DNA from 3 places in the Caballeronia sp. LjRoot29 genome. Region 3 is predicted to be linked to each of the others. Evidence: predicted binding sites of a transcription regulator. Region 3 holds the regulator's gene; each other region holds the start of a gene.
The links. Region 3 encodes FliA, which starts transcription of late flagellar genes. Its sites were predicted from a motif close to CTAAAGTTTNNNNNNNNNNNGCCGNTA; they were not measured.

Region 1 (4,614 bases), on a different contig from region 3:
ATTCGGCCCACGGAAATTCGCGCACCTTGAGGACATCGTGGAGAAATTCGACCAGTTCGTAGGCGTTCGTGCGGACCTTTTTCACCGCTGCCGTCTGCTCGATCGCCGTCAAATGCTCGCGCACGTGATGAATACAGCTCGCCGATGGACCGACCACGTAGTCGTAATCCGCGAAGTTGCGGGCGAACACCCGCTCGGCGCCGGCCGCTTCCTTTTGCGCGCCGCTGTTCGCCATCGGCTGGCCGCAGCAGGTCTGTTCCTCCGGGTAATCGACTTCCACGCCCAGACGTTCGAGCAATTCGAGGGTCGCGATGCCGACTTCGGGATAGAACGCATCGATAAAACAGGGAACGAACAGGGCGACTTTCATTGGATGGGCAGTGGGGAGCCAGAAAGACAAACGATTTGCCAAATTTGGTAAGCTTGGTCTGACCAAGACTTTAAAGTTTGCAGCGTTTCATGTCAAACTGCCAAACCTCGAGCGCGAACGAACTTCCATGCCTTTTCAGCCCGTCCATTCCTACACCCGCACGCGCATTACCGATGTCGTCTCCGACCAGATCCGCGCGCTGATCACCAGCGGCGCGTTACTCCCCGGACAACGTCTGCCTGCCGAACGCGATCTCGCGGAGCAGCTCAACGTGTCGCGCCCATCGCTGCGTGAGGCGTTGATCCGGCTGGAATCGGATGGATTCATCCAGGCAGCCGCGCGCACCGGCTTCGTGGTCTCCGATGTCACCGCGCCACTCGTATCCGCGCCGCTCGCCGCGTTGCTGAGCCAGCATCCGACGGCCAGCGCCGATGTCCTCGAACTCCGCCACGGTCTCGAATCCCTGGCAACGGGTTACGCGGCCGAACGCGCCACCGCAACCGATCTGGCGCGTATCACCGAAGCGTTCAACGCGCTCAAGACGGCCGCCATCGAACCGAAACGCACGCGGATAGCCGAACACGACGCCGCGTTTCATCTCGCTATCGCCGATGCCACCCACAACCTCGCCCTCGCCCACGTGATGCACGGCCTGCAGGAACTCGTGCGTGAATCGATGTTGACATCGCACCGGCTGGTGGACTACGACGATCAGGTCGAAGCGGATTTGCTGGCGCAACATCAGGCAATATTCGATGCCATCGTCGCCCGCGACCCGCTACGCGCCCGGGAAGCCGCGGGCAAACATCTTGACTACGTCAGTAGGCTTTATCGTGACCGCTTGCCCCGCTTATCCAAGCCGGAAGCTAAACCCGAAGCGCCCCGCCACTCGGCAAAAAATCAAAATCCGGAGACCACACCATGACCCTTTCCAGCGCCCACTGGGGCAACCTCGCGGATGGTACGCCTGTCGATCTTCACACGCTGAGCCATGACAACGGCTCGAAGGTAACGGTCACGAATCTGGGCGCGGCTCTCGTCTCCTGGTTCGCGCCGGATCGCGACGGCAACCTGGCGGATATCCTGCTCGGCCACGACGCCCCCGCCGCGTACACCACGGGTCCGGCCTACATGGGCGCAACCGTCGGACGCTGGGCGAACCGCATTGCGAACGCGCGTTTTTCCCTCGATGGCGTGGAGTACCCGCTCGAAGCGAATCAGCCGCCGAACTCGCTGCATGGCGGTTTCCAGGGTTTCAGCTTCAAACTATGGCAGGCGGAGCACAGGGGAGACGCGTTGGTGTTCACGCTGGAATCGCCCGCGGGCGATAACGGTTTTCCCGGCAGGCTCACCGTCCAGGTGACCTACACGTTCAACGACGCGGGCGAACTGACGATCACCTACGACGCCTTCACGGACGCCCCCACGCCCCTCAATCTCACGAACCACGCGTACTTCAACCTGTCGGGCGTGGACTCGACGACGATCCACGACCACGAGATCGAGATTGCCGCCGACCGGTTTTTCGCCATCGATGAACATACGATTCCGACCCACCTGCAAGACGTCGCCGATACCCCGTTCGACTTTCGTACGGCTGCGCTGCTCGGACCGCGTATCGATACCCGCGACAACGAGCAAGTCACGCTGGCGGGCGGCGGTATCGACCATTGTTTTGTGTTGCGCAACGAAGCGCCGGTCACCGAACTGCCCGAAATGCGGCGTGTCGCGGCTGTTTATCATCCGGCTAGCGGACGCGAACTGATCGTCGCGACCACCGAACGCGGCTTGGTGTTCTACACCAGCAACAGTCTTGAAGGCGTGCCGGGCAAGCGCGGCGTGACCTATCACAAGCACGGCGCGCTCTGCCTCGAAGCGGGTGGGTTTCCAAACCAGATCAACATGGACGACGCGGAAGACGTCGTGTTGCGCCCCAACGAGCGGTATCGGCAGGTCACGCGCTACGCCATTCGTGTGAAGTAGAAACGTGCCGCCGATAGGAACCCGCCTACAGTCGAATAGGACACGCGCGGGTATCGGCGGCCCGGCCTCTCATCGATACTGAATTCATCGAATCAGAAATCGAATGGAGGAAGACAATGCCTTATCTACTGGGTTGGCTGCTTGGCGTGCCGGTGATCGTGCTGGTGATCCTGTATCTGATTTTTCACTGATCGCGGCATTGCTCACACGTAACGCGAAAGCGCGGCATGCGGTTTCACGTGGATTGAACCAAGGCGTCGTTACAATACGACGCCTTTTTCAATTCCTCATTCCTCGAAGGATTCCGATGAAACGCGCTCTCTTCTCCTTGAAGTCTTTCGCGTCATGTTCGTCGCTCGTTGCGTTGCTTGCTGCGCCTGCCCTGCACGCCCAGGAAATAGCCAGCGTCAACACGAATTTCCGCTTCACCGGCTCGGATCGCGTCACGGTCGAGGCGTACGACGACCCGGCGGTCACCGGTGTCACGTGCTACGTCTCCCGTGCCCGCACGGGCGGCGTTAAAGGAACGCTGGGAATAGCCGAAGACCCGTCTGAGGCCTCCATAGCTTGCCGTCAGGTCGCGCCGATCAAGATCGATGCGCCGCTCAAGCAGAAAGCCGATGTGTTCTCGGAACGGATGTCGTTTATCTTCAAGACGCTGCATGTAGTGCGTATAGTCGATGCCAAGCGCAATACGCTGGTCTACTTGACCTACAGCGACCGGATTACGACCGGCAGCGCGAAGAACAGCGTGACCGCCGTGCCAATGCCAGCGGGCACGACCATTCCCGTCAAATAAGACCGCCGCGCCGGTTGATCGAGCATCGACGAAATAATTGAAAGCTGGCCTAAAGTTTCCCCTCCCCACGCCGATATAAAGACGAACGGCCGTCGCCCTCATGGCGACGCCGACTGTCTTTCCGCGCCGGCTGAAACCGGTCGACGGGATCGGGAACCGGGAAACATCATGGGTCAGATTACCCTTACATTTAAAGACGAAACGATCGCAGCGCTACGCCGCGACTTCGAGACGCTGATTCGCCTGTCGCTCAAGTTCGACCCGCAATTCGTCACGCCCACGTTCGAAGATTTCCTGCGCGCAAAACTCCTCGACAACCCCACGCCGCTGACCGAACAGGCAGTGCAGCGAATGCTGCAAAACGGTCAGTACGCATGGGCGAAACGGGCGCTCGACAAGGAGTTTCCTGACGTCGTTGAAATGATGATGCGTCAAGCCGGGGAACACGGTTTCGGCTTTGCGGTCCGCTCGGACTGGAAACCTGACGATCTCGTGAAGGCATCGCGCGCGTGGGCGACGGCGATCGTGACCGAGGCGAACGGAGACCCGGCGCAGATCGATACGCTCGCGTCGCAGATCAAGTCGGCGGCATCGGACATACAGGAACTGGAGATGAAAATGCAGACGCCCGCATGGCGTCTCGCCGATTCATTGCGTCAACGCGTGTACGAAACCAAGATTGCGACAGAACATAGCGCGGGATCGACCGCGCGCGAAAAGCTCGGTGAACTGCGCTGCCTGCTGCGACTCGGCATGTTTCATGGCTCGGTGGCAAAGCAGGAAGCACAGCAAGTGCTCGAGCAGATACGCATGATCAAGCCGGAAATTTTTATTGAAGAGCCGTATGACGGGTTCACGCGCTTCGGCAACTGGTTGCGCACGATCTTCACGCCGGAGCGCAAAGCGCCGAAGCCTTCGCGTGCGGAACGTTGAGTGGAGCTTGAGCCCTTGGCGAGCTCAAACGAAACCCTTCACTCCCACATCTTCTTGAGCCGCGCGGCGATATCGACTTTCGCCTTTGCCGCAGCGGCCAGTCCGGCGGCCGTCGGCGCGGCGGGCTCGGGGACCGGGGGCCACGCGCACGCTTCGAACTGCGGCATCAGATGCGCGGGGATGAAACGCGTACGCGCCGCCCACACATGCCGGTCACCCATATGGACCTGGTTGTGCACGTAGAAACGCTGCGGCGTGACAATGTGCAGATGCTCTTTTGCGCGCGTCATGGCGACGTACAACAGCCGCCTTTCTTCATCAATTTCCTCGTCGCTGCCCGTGCCCATATCGGACGGGATGCAGCCGTCCACGCCATTCATCACGAACACGTTCTTCCACTCCTGTCCCTTGGCCGAATGGATGGTGGAGAGAATCAGATAATCCTCATCGATGAGCGGAACACCCGATTCATCGCTCGTGGCATCGGGCGGATCAAGCGTCAGTTCGGTCAGAAAACGCTCGCGCGTGG
Region 2 (4,614 bases), on a different contig from region 3:
GGCGCCTGCGCGGACGCCGGCGTCATGTTGATGGTCGCGTACCGGCTGCAATACGAACCCCACAATCGCGACATTGCCAAGCTCGTCAGATCCGGAGAATTCGGGAAGCTGAAGCTCATTGAAGCGCACAACGGCCAGGTGCAGGACGAGGCAAGCCAGTGGCGCCATCAGCGTGGCCTGGCCGGCGGCGGCTCGTTGCCGGATATCGGTCTTTACTGTCTTAACTTCGCACGCTTTGTCACGGGCGAGGAACCGGTCGAAGTGATGGCCTGGATCTGGAGTACCCCGGGTGACCCGCGCTTCACCGAGGTCGAAGAAAACGTAGCGTGGCAGATGCGGTTTCCCTCCGGCGTTGTAGGACGCTTCTCGTCAGCTTATGACGCGCACGAGTCGCGCAACGCACAGCTCCATTTCCAGAAGGGCACCGTCAAATTGGACCCCGCGTTTTCGTATAAAGGCATCCGGCTCTACGTGAATCACCGGTCCCCCACACACGAAGATGTAGAGGTGATGGAGGAGCGGGTCTCGGAAGACAAGAACCAGTTCGGCACCGAGATGGACCACATGGCGGAATGCGTGCTGACCGGCCGCAAACCTGGAACGCCCGGCGAGGAAGGCTTGCAGGACCAGCGCATCATGGAGGCGATCTACCGGTCCGCGGCGGACAACCGCCCCATTACGTTAGAGCCCATAGCGGGGCCGGACGCATTTCGCGATCCCCGTTTCTCCGAAGATTAGGAGCTACTCGTGCACTGGCTCCTGGCTCTTTTCGCGGTTCTGGCGGGCATTTCGAATCCGCTGCAGTCCGGTAGTAATTCCGCGTTGCTCAAGACGACTCAGGCGCCGATTGTCGCTGCGTTCATCGTTTATGCAATCGGTGCGTGCTGTCTGCTCGCCTGCATCCCGTTCCTCGGATTTCAGCTGAAGGCGACGGCAGCGAAACTTGGCGATGTACCTTGGTGGGCCTACATAGGCGGCATCTGCAATGCGCTGTTTTTGATGTGTTCGTTGCTCGTAACCAAAAAGCTCGGCTCCGCCACGTTCACGACTATTGTCGTGATCTCGGCCGTCATTACTTCCGTGCTACTGGACCACTTTGGCTTGCTGGGATTCGAGGTTCGATCCGCGACATGGCTCCGGATTATTGGTGCGGGATTGTCAGTGGTTGGTGTAGTGTTGATCGCAGTCTTCTAGCGCTCCCAGTTAGTTAGAAATGCAGATGATTAGAATACTTCGGCTGGCTGCCACTCAGCGCAGCGGCCATTGAGTGCACACGCTAATCAACCGCCCTTGCCTTTCGCCAGCGCACCCTCGCTGTTAGCGCCGCCGAACAGTTGCGTCAGGTACTGCGAATTCTTGTTCATCGTCGCCATGACCGTGTTGAGCGCGGTGAACTGCGCCTGATACTGGTGAGTCAGCTGAGCCGAGTAGCTCGCCAAGGTATCTTGCTGCGTGCTGATGCCCTTGAGGTCCGCGTTGAGCGGGTCCTGGTTATTCGCAATCAGGCCGCCCTCGCCCAGGAACCCATTCAGGCTTTTTGTCATCTTCGCGGCCACGCCGGTCGTCGAATTGAACAGGACCGCGACGCCTTGCGGATTGCTCGTCAGCTCATTGGCCATCTTCGTAGCGTCGGCGGTAAGCGTCCCATCCTTGTTCAGCGCAATGCCGATAGCGCCAAGCGAAATATTGGAACTGCCGTTCTTGACGCCGCCGCTGACAATGCTCGCAAGCGTGCTCTTGACTGTGTTGAACATCGAATTGCCGAGCAGCGGGCCGCCTTGCGCACCCTTGGCTTTCGAACTGTCGAAACCGGCAACCTGGCCGTAGGTGGTGACCAGGGCGTTATAGAGATTGACGAAGTTGTTGATCGCGGTCGATGCCGACGTCGTGTCCTGCGCCACGGTCAGCGTCTGCGGTGTGCCGGCAGGCGCGCCAATGGCCGCGGCGGTCAGGTTCAGCGTGACGCCTTGAATGGCGGTGGTCACCGTGTTGCTTGAGCTCGTGCCGGCCGTGCCGTCGATGGTGAACATGGCGTCTTTGGCCGATTCCGTCTGCGTCCACGGGCTCGTGGCCGATGCCGATGCAATGGTCGAAGGATCCGCGGCGCTGGCGCCGGCCGTGGACGTTACGTCGAGACTCGACAACCCGGCATCGTCGGTCACCGGGCCCACTGAAACATCGATCTTGTTCGATGCACCCGTGGCCGACGAGCGCAAGATCAAGTGCGCGCCGTCCGTGCCCGACACGACGGTTGCCGTGACGCCCGGATTGCTCGACGACGCGTTGATCGCGCCGGCAATGCCGCTCACGGTGTTGTTCGCCGACGTGATGTCGACGCTCATCGACTTGTCTCCGACCGAGACGTTCATCGTGCCCGTGCCCAACGCGGTGGTCGCGCCGAACGCGGCCGACGATAGCGTCTGCGCGCTGGCAATTTGCGTCACCGCGACAGAATAGCTGCCCGTCGCCGCGCCGCTGCTGCCGCTCGCGGTCAATCCCGTGCCGTCCGTGGTCGCCGTGAACTGCCCGAGCGCGGTACCGTTCGACAGCGGCGCAATACCCGCCTGCAACGCCGACAACCCAGCCTGCAAAGCGCCGATTGCCGAGAGCTTGGTGGTGTCGTTTCTCTGCTGTGCGATCAGCGAGCCGGTCTGGCCCGCCACCTTCGCGTTGACAAGGCTCGTGACGAGAGCCGACACATCCAGCGACGCATTGCCCGTCGAGCCGCTGATGACGGACTGCGCGGCGGATGCCCTGGCCGACGCGGCGGCAGCCGTCGTGTCGGCTGCGGTCGAGATGGCGTTGGCCGAGTTCGTATTGGCCGGGGAGGGCAAGCTTGGAGCGCTGGACGCGCTGGAAATCGTCGACATTAAAATGCTCCGTACGTCGGGTTTGATATTAAGCCTGGGCCTGGATGAACATCGCCCGCTGAAGACAAGCTTCAGGAGAGCTTCACGTGATGCAATTCGATGCGATGCGATGCAATGCCGCAGCCGCGCGTTATTCGGGCTGTGCATCGTGTATCGGCGCCGTCATGGTTGCGCACTTCGATCAAAGGCGAATCGATGAGCAACACGCGGCTCCCGAAGGTTCTTTCCAAATCTTTAAAAAGATTTCAACGCGTCTTTCCAGCCGATTTGAGATCACCGACGCGCGGCTCACCGGCCTTTTTTGATTTTTATTTGATTATTTTTTCGCGGATGCTTCCTCGTCGGCGACAACGTCCGGTTGCTTTTTATCGAGGCATCGTTCTTGCGCTTCGTGGACCAAACGAAATACGAGTAGAAGACGAGTAGAAGACGAATTGAGGACCAATTGAAGACCAGTAAGCCGACCTCGCTGTTTCGACCGTCGTCTCAGGCAGTCGCGCGTCCGGCACATTCGGACAAAACAGCGAACCGCCGCGTGTTTGTTTTCGAGGCCGATCCGCCAATCCAGTACACTTATTACATCGAAGGCAATGGCCCAGACCGGGGAAACCTGGTCCGGGGTTTGATAGTTAAGAGGGAGAAATGTACGTGGCTAATGACAAGATGCTGGCGCAAATGAGCAACAAACCGGGGTTTATCGCTGCCCTTGACCAGAGTGGCGGATCAACGCCCGGCGCCCTGAAGGCGTATGGAATTCCGGAGAGCGACTACAACGGCGACGCCGAGATGTTCGCGCTGATGCACGAGATGCGGGTCCGCATCATGACCGCACCCGCCTTCACCGGCGACAAGGTTATCGGTGCCATTCTGTTCGAAGCCACCATGGACGGACAGGCTGAAGGCAAGTCCGTTCCGGCCTTCCTGTGGGAAGACCGCGGCGTGGTTCCGTTCCTGAAAGTGGACAAGGGACTCGAAGCGGAAGCGAACGGCGTGCGTCTGATGAAGCCAATTCCCGGACTGGACACGCTGCTCGAGCGGGCGGTCAAGCTGGGTGTATTCGGCACGAAAATGCGCTCGGTTATTGACCATGCGTCGCAGGAAGGGATCGCGGCCATTTCCAGGCAGCAGTTCGAAGTTGCGGCGCAAATCCAGGCGCACGGCCTTGTGCCAATCCTGGAACCCGAAGTGTCGATCAACAGCCCGGACAAGGCAGCAGCAGAGACCATTCTGCGCGCTGAGTTGCTCAAGGGTCTTGAAGCGTTGCCTGAAGGCAGCAAGGTCATGATCAAGCTGACCATCCCGGATGTCGCGGATTTCTATCGTCCGCTGATCGAGCACCCGGCCGTCGTACGCGTGGTTGCGCTCTCAGGCGGCTATGCGCGGACCGACGCGTGCAATCGCCTCGCGAAGAATCACGGCATGATTGCCAGCTTCTCCCGTGCGCTGATCAACGAACTCAAGAAGTCGATGAGCGACAGCGAGTTCGACGCAACGTTGGCAACGTCGGTCAATGAGATCTACAAGGCCTCGGTCGAAAAGGTCTGAGTGATCGGTAGGAAGCAGATAGGAAACAGGTAAGAAGCCGGTTCGAAGAAGGCTTTGAAACATTGTTGGATGCCGGCCGCACTTGAAGCTTCAGTGCGGCCGGTTTTTCATGCAGCGCGCGCAACGCTCGCTTGCGGCAGTTCAAGACGGCGCGTCCACGCGGCAAGGTGACGGAAAGCGACTGGCGTTTTGCACAGGA
Region 3 (4,614 bases):
CGGCATCGCGCGCGGAGTGAGAGTCATCGGTAGCGTTTATGTCGCCAGTTGAAAGCGCGGATTCAAAGGGTTGCATCGGGCGTCGAAAAATCTACGTAGTGAATAAGAAGCCAAGAAGCCAAATGAAGGTCCGAACATCGATTCGAAAACAAGCGAGGCACAAACGCAACTCGCCAAAACAAAATACCCGGGCGCGCCGCGTGCGTACCACTCGTCCCAAGTGGATCGTAACGAATCAGCATCGGTCCGCCAAAATCTGGCTGAATCAGGCGATTTTCGGCCACTTTTTAGCGACGCAGTACGATTGCAATTCTGCACTACGCAGAAACTGCATAAAACGCGGCATCGATCAGCACATCAGGGAGACTCAGAATGGGGCAGGCGAATGACCCCTTGCATCGGCACCGCGGTTACGTGTGGTCGACTTTTCTCGATCCGGAAAAAGAGCAGGCGACGCTAAGAGTCATACTGTGCGGCCTCGCAACGGCCGTGTACGGCGTGCTGGCGTGGACCATTCCAACGCCCGCCGCCTTTGCCAGCTTCCATGCGCTCGCGCTCTATCTGATCTATGGAGTAGCGACGCGGCTAATCATCAGCAGAATGCAACGGCAGTCGAATCTGCGCCTCGCATTCACCACTGTCGCCGATCAGGCCCTGCTCACCGTGATCCTGGGTGCCGGAGGCGCACTCACCTTGCCCATGCTATGGGCGGTCTTCCTCTTTCTGATCGGCGCGGGCGGGCGTTACGGCAAGCGCACGCTGGCATTGTCGTGTGTCACGGCGATGGTGGGCATCGTCGCGTTGTCGGTGCTGCAGCCGTGGTGGATGATCAATCGCTCCGCGGCGCTCGGGATTGGCTTGAGTGTGTTCGGCGCATCGGTCTACCTCGCCGTGCTGGTCGGCCGGCTCGGCAGTGCGAACCGCGACCTCGCGCTCAAGGCGGGCACCGACCCGCTCACGGGTTTGAGCAACCGCTACATGCTGGAGCAGACCATCGGCCGGGCAATGATCGCGATATCGACGGGACAGGAAGGCGCGACCGCGTTGCTGATGATCGATCTCGACGGCTTCAAGGAAGTCAACGATACCTATGGCCACGAAGTCGGCGACGTCGTGCTGCAAACTTTCGCGGGCCTGCTGGCAAGAAGGGTAAGAACCACCGATACAGTCGCGCGGCTAGGCGGCGATGAATTTGTCGTGCTGGCGCGGCACGTGACGGGCAATCACGCGGTGCAGACGGTGGCAAACGGCGTGCACGCGGTGCTCGAGGAAATGAAGTCGGTGCAGGACCGGGTGGTGAATGTATCGGCGAGCATTGGTGCTTGCCTGATCTCGCCGGACTTGAGTCCCGGCTACAGAGATATTGCCGTGCTGATGCGCGCCGCCGATCGCGCGATGTATCGCGCCAAGTCATTGGGCAAAGGCCAGACAGAGTTCGCGGCGGACGCGGATTTCGAAACCTGACTGGTTTCCATCCGTCTTTTCATTCGCCGATACTCAAGCCTCCACGCCCGACCAAGCCTGTTCCCGCAACTTGGCCCGCAGCCGCGCAACGGCCTGGCTATGCAACTGGCAGACACGCGATTCGCTGACTTCCATCACGGCGCCAATTTCGCGCAGATTCAAGCCCTTCTCGTAGTACAAGCTCATCAGCAGCTTTTCGCGCTCAGGCAATTTATCGATTGCCTCGACCAGCGCCGAACGCAAGCTTCCATCGAGCAACGCGGAAAGCGGGTCGGCTTTATCGACGCAATAACGATCGAGAAACGGCTCGTCATCGGAAGACCGGTCGAAGTCTTCGTAATAGATCAACTGGCTGCCATGCAGATCCTGCAGCATGGCCTGATATTCGATCAGCGGCATGTTCAGATGCTCAGCCACTTCCTGCTCGCTCGCCGAGCGTCCAAGATGCTGTTCAACCTTGTGCACCGCGGATTCCACTTCGCGCGAAGTCTTGCGCATGCTGCGCGGAAGCCAGTCGTTGGCGCGCAACTCGTCGAGCATCGCGCCGCGAATCCGCTGGCTGGCGTAGGTCTCGAACTGAGCGCCTTGATCTTCTTTATAACGGCTGGCGGCATCGAGCAAACCGATCATGCCGGCCTGGATCAAGTCATCCAGATCGACGCTAGCCGGCATTTTCGCCACGAGTTGCAGGCCAAGCCGGCGCACCAACGGTGCGTAGCGGGTCAGGACCTCGGACTGTGACAGTTTTCCCTGGGCGTTATACATCGCATTCACCTTGTTCCTTCTCTTGCTGCATCACACGGACGCGGCGCTGCTCATCGCAAGCTGCATCAATGGTGTTTCCGTGCGGCGAACCGCGCCGGAGTTGATCGAGCGCTCCAATCCGTGCGGCGTTTCCGCTCGCAAGGACTGCACGGGCCATTCAAACTGCGACGCTTTCGGCATCGGCCAGTACTGCAATTCAGCGGCAATCTGCCGATAATCCCGGGCGGCCGCCGTCGCCGGAAAAGCTTCCACCGCGCAACGCGATAGTTCATGCGCCCGCGCCACGCGCGGATCTTCTGCTACGCAACCGGCAGGCATGAGTTGCACCGCGAGATAACGATTGGCGACGCCGGCGAGGTTATCGAAGGCGATTTTCGCGTCTGCGCCGTTCTTCACGTGATTCACGACAACCCGGAACCGGCCGATCGCGTGTGCGTAGTGCAGACGCTTGATGCAGGCGTACGCCTCGGTGATCGCGGCGGGCGCTACGCGGGTCACGATCACGAAGTCGTGCGCTTGCACGGCCAGATTTGAGAGCGCGCCGCTGCGATCGAGCTGGGTATCGATCAGGACGACATCGGCGGGTCCGTCAAGCAGCACCCGGCAATGCGCAGCGTCCTGGCTGATGCGTTCATCGCGAGGCGCGGCAATCACCGAAAAGCCGAACGGCGTGCGCGTGACGGCGTCCTGCAAAAAACGCTTGCCGGACAAGACCGCGCCCAGTGCACCGTTATCCGGCACCTTGGCCAGCCGGGTCACCGACAACCCGTTCTGGCGTTCATCGATTACCAGCACATCCTTGCCTTGCGCGGCGAGGGCGGACGCGAGGTTCACCACCGTCGACGTATTGCCGCTTCCGCCCATTCCACCTGCCGGGGCGCCACACACCGCGACGACCCGCGAGCCATTGCGCGTCAGCAGCCGGCGCAGGCCTTCAGCCTGATCGGACACGAACTTATCCAAAGTGAACCTCATGCAGTTCGGTGGAAGCGCGCGCGGAAAGCGCGGACAGGAGCGGCGGCACATCGTCGTCTTGCGGCACGAACGGCGAGCCGTCGCGCGGGATGCAGAAGGCGCTTTTAATCAGGAAGCGCTTGGTCGCGACATACAGGTTTTCCGGCACCTTCTGTCCCGTCGATACGTAATGCACGGGCAGCTTGTAGCGGATCACGGTGTCGAGCACGCCGCCCAGGTTCGTGGCTTCGTCGAGCTTGGTCAGGATGCAGCCCGCGAGCGGCGGCTGGTCCGGCGTGCTCTGGTACGCCTGAACTACTTCGTTTAACGTATCGCCGTGGCTGGTTGCGTTGAGCAGCAGCAGGCGTTGCACCGGATGGCCGGCGCCGCACAACATGGCGATGTGATCGGCCACAGTGCGGTCACGCTGGCTCATGCCAATCGTGTCGATGAGAACAATGTGCTTGTTACGCAGTTCGGAGAGCGCGAGTTGAAGGTCGCCCGCGTCTTTCACCGCATGCACCGATACCCCGAGGATCTTGCCGAAAATACGCAGCTGTTCGTGCGCGCCGATCCGGTAGCTGTCGGTGGTAAGCAGCGCGACCTTGCTGGCGCCAAAGCGCATTACGCAGCGCGCGGCGAGCTTGGCGGTGGTCGTGGTCTTGCCTACGCCCGTCGGTCCCATCAGCGCGAAAACGCCGCCGCGGTTCATCATCGATTCTTCGCTGTCCATGACGGGCAGGTTGTTTTCGAGCACTTGCTGAACCCATTCCATCGACGCTTCGGCTTGTTCGATCTCCGGCATGTTGTCGATCAGCATCCGGACCAGTTGCGCGGAGAAACCAGCAGCGAACAGGCGCTTGGTCAGTGCGGCGTGGTTCGGGCTGCGGCGTTGGCGATCACCCCACAGCAAGCCGGCGAAGTGCTCTTCCATCATGCCGCGCATCGACGACAGTTCATTCATGACGGTGTCGTTCACGACTTGCTCCATGCGGCTGCGGATGGCTTCAGTCACAGCGGCAGCCGCCGATGCCGGCAGGCCCGCGAACGCGCCTTCCTGCATCGAACTGGCGGATTGGGCCGCGGACGTGTTGGCTTCCTGCTGGAACTGGGCCTGTGCGGTTTTTTGTTCTGCGCGGCGAGCGGCGAGTTGCGCCGCTTCGCGGGTCCATCCCGGGGCTTGCGAGGATGCCTGCGGCGTGACGGTCACGGGATTACCCAATCCCTTCGCAATCGCCGACGATGCGCTCAGCGCGCGCTGCGGCGCGGTTTCAGCGGCCGACTGCGCCACCCGGCGGGCATGTTCGATCAGCCAGGGATTCGATTCAGCCATCGTGCGCGATACGTCGTCTGCTTGCGGTTCCGGCTCGAAATCATCCAGCGGTTCGGGATTGGCGCCGAACACTGACGAAAAGACATCGCCGTTCGCGT

Region 1: ACSQ83_RS14145 (DUF4088 family protein) is a predicted target of FliA. The motif match lies at 3,202-3,228, and genes of this name have one in related genera.
Region 2: fliD (flagellar filament capping protein FliD) is a predicted target of FliA. The motif match lies at 3,082-3,108, and genes of this name have one in related genera.

What each region holds. Positions count from the first base shown of each region.
Region 1 is NZ_CAXUPU020000010.1:115,262-119,875, reverse strand. It holds gene ACSQ83_RS14165 ((Fe-S)-binding protein) at 1-370, opposite strand, end outside; gene ACSQ83_RS14160 (FadR/GntR family transcriptional regulator) at 498-1,295, shown strand; gene ACSQ83_RS14155 (aldose epimerase family protein) at 1,292-2,353, shown strand; gene ACSQ83_RS14150 (CreA family protein) at 2,661-3,152, shown strand; gene ACSQ83_RS14145 (DUF4088 family protein) at 3,321-4,085, shown strand; gene ACSQ83_RS14140 (ATP-dependent helicase) at 4,124-4,614, opposite strand, start outside.
Region 2 is NZ_CAXUPU020000002.1:279,849-284,462, forward strand. It holds gene ACSQ83_RS03400 (Gfo/Idh/MocA family protein) at 1-738, shown strand, start outside; gene ACSQ83_RS03405 (DMT family transporter) at 748-1,194, shown strand; gene fliD (flagellar filament capping protein FliD) at 1,281-2,870, opposite strand; gene ACSQ83_RS03415 (fructose bisphosphate aldolase) at 3,519-4,415, shown strand; gene ACSQ83_RS03420 (GNAT family N-acetyltransferase) at 4,523-4,614, opposite strand, start outside.
Region 3 is NZ_CAXUPU020000005.1:67,064-71,677, reverse strand. It holds gene ACSQ83_RS07770 (Rieske 2Fe-2S domain-containing protein) at 1-76, opposite strand, end outside; gene ACSQ83_RS07765 (GGDEF domain-containing protein) at 373-1,464, shown strand; gene ACSQ83_RS07760 (RNA polymerase sigma factor FliA) at 1,498-2,229, opposite strand; gene ACSQ83_RS07755 (MinD/ParA family ATP-binding protein) at 2,260-3,192, opposite strand; gene flhF (flagellar biosynthesis protein FlhF) at 3,185-4,614, opposite strand, start outside.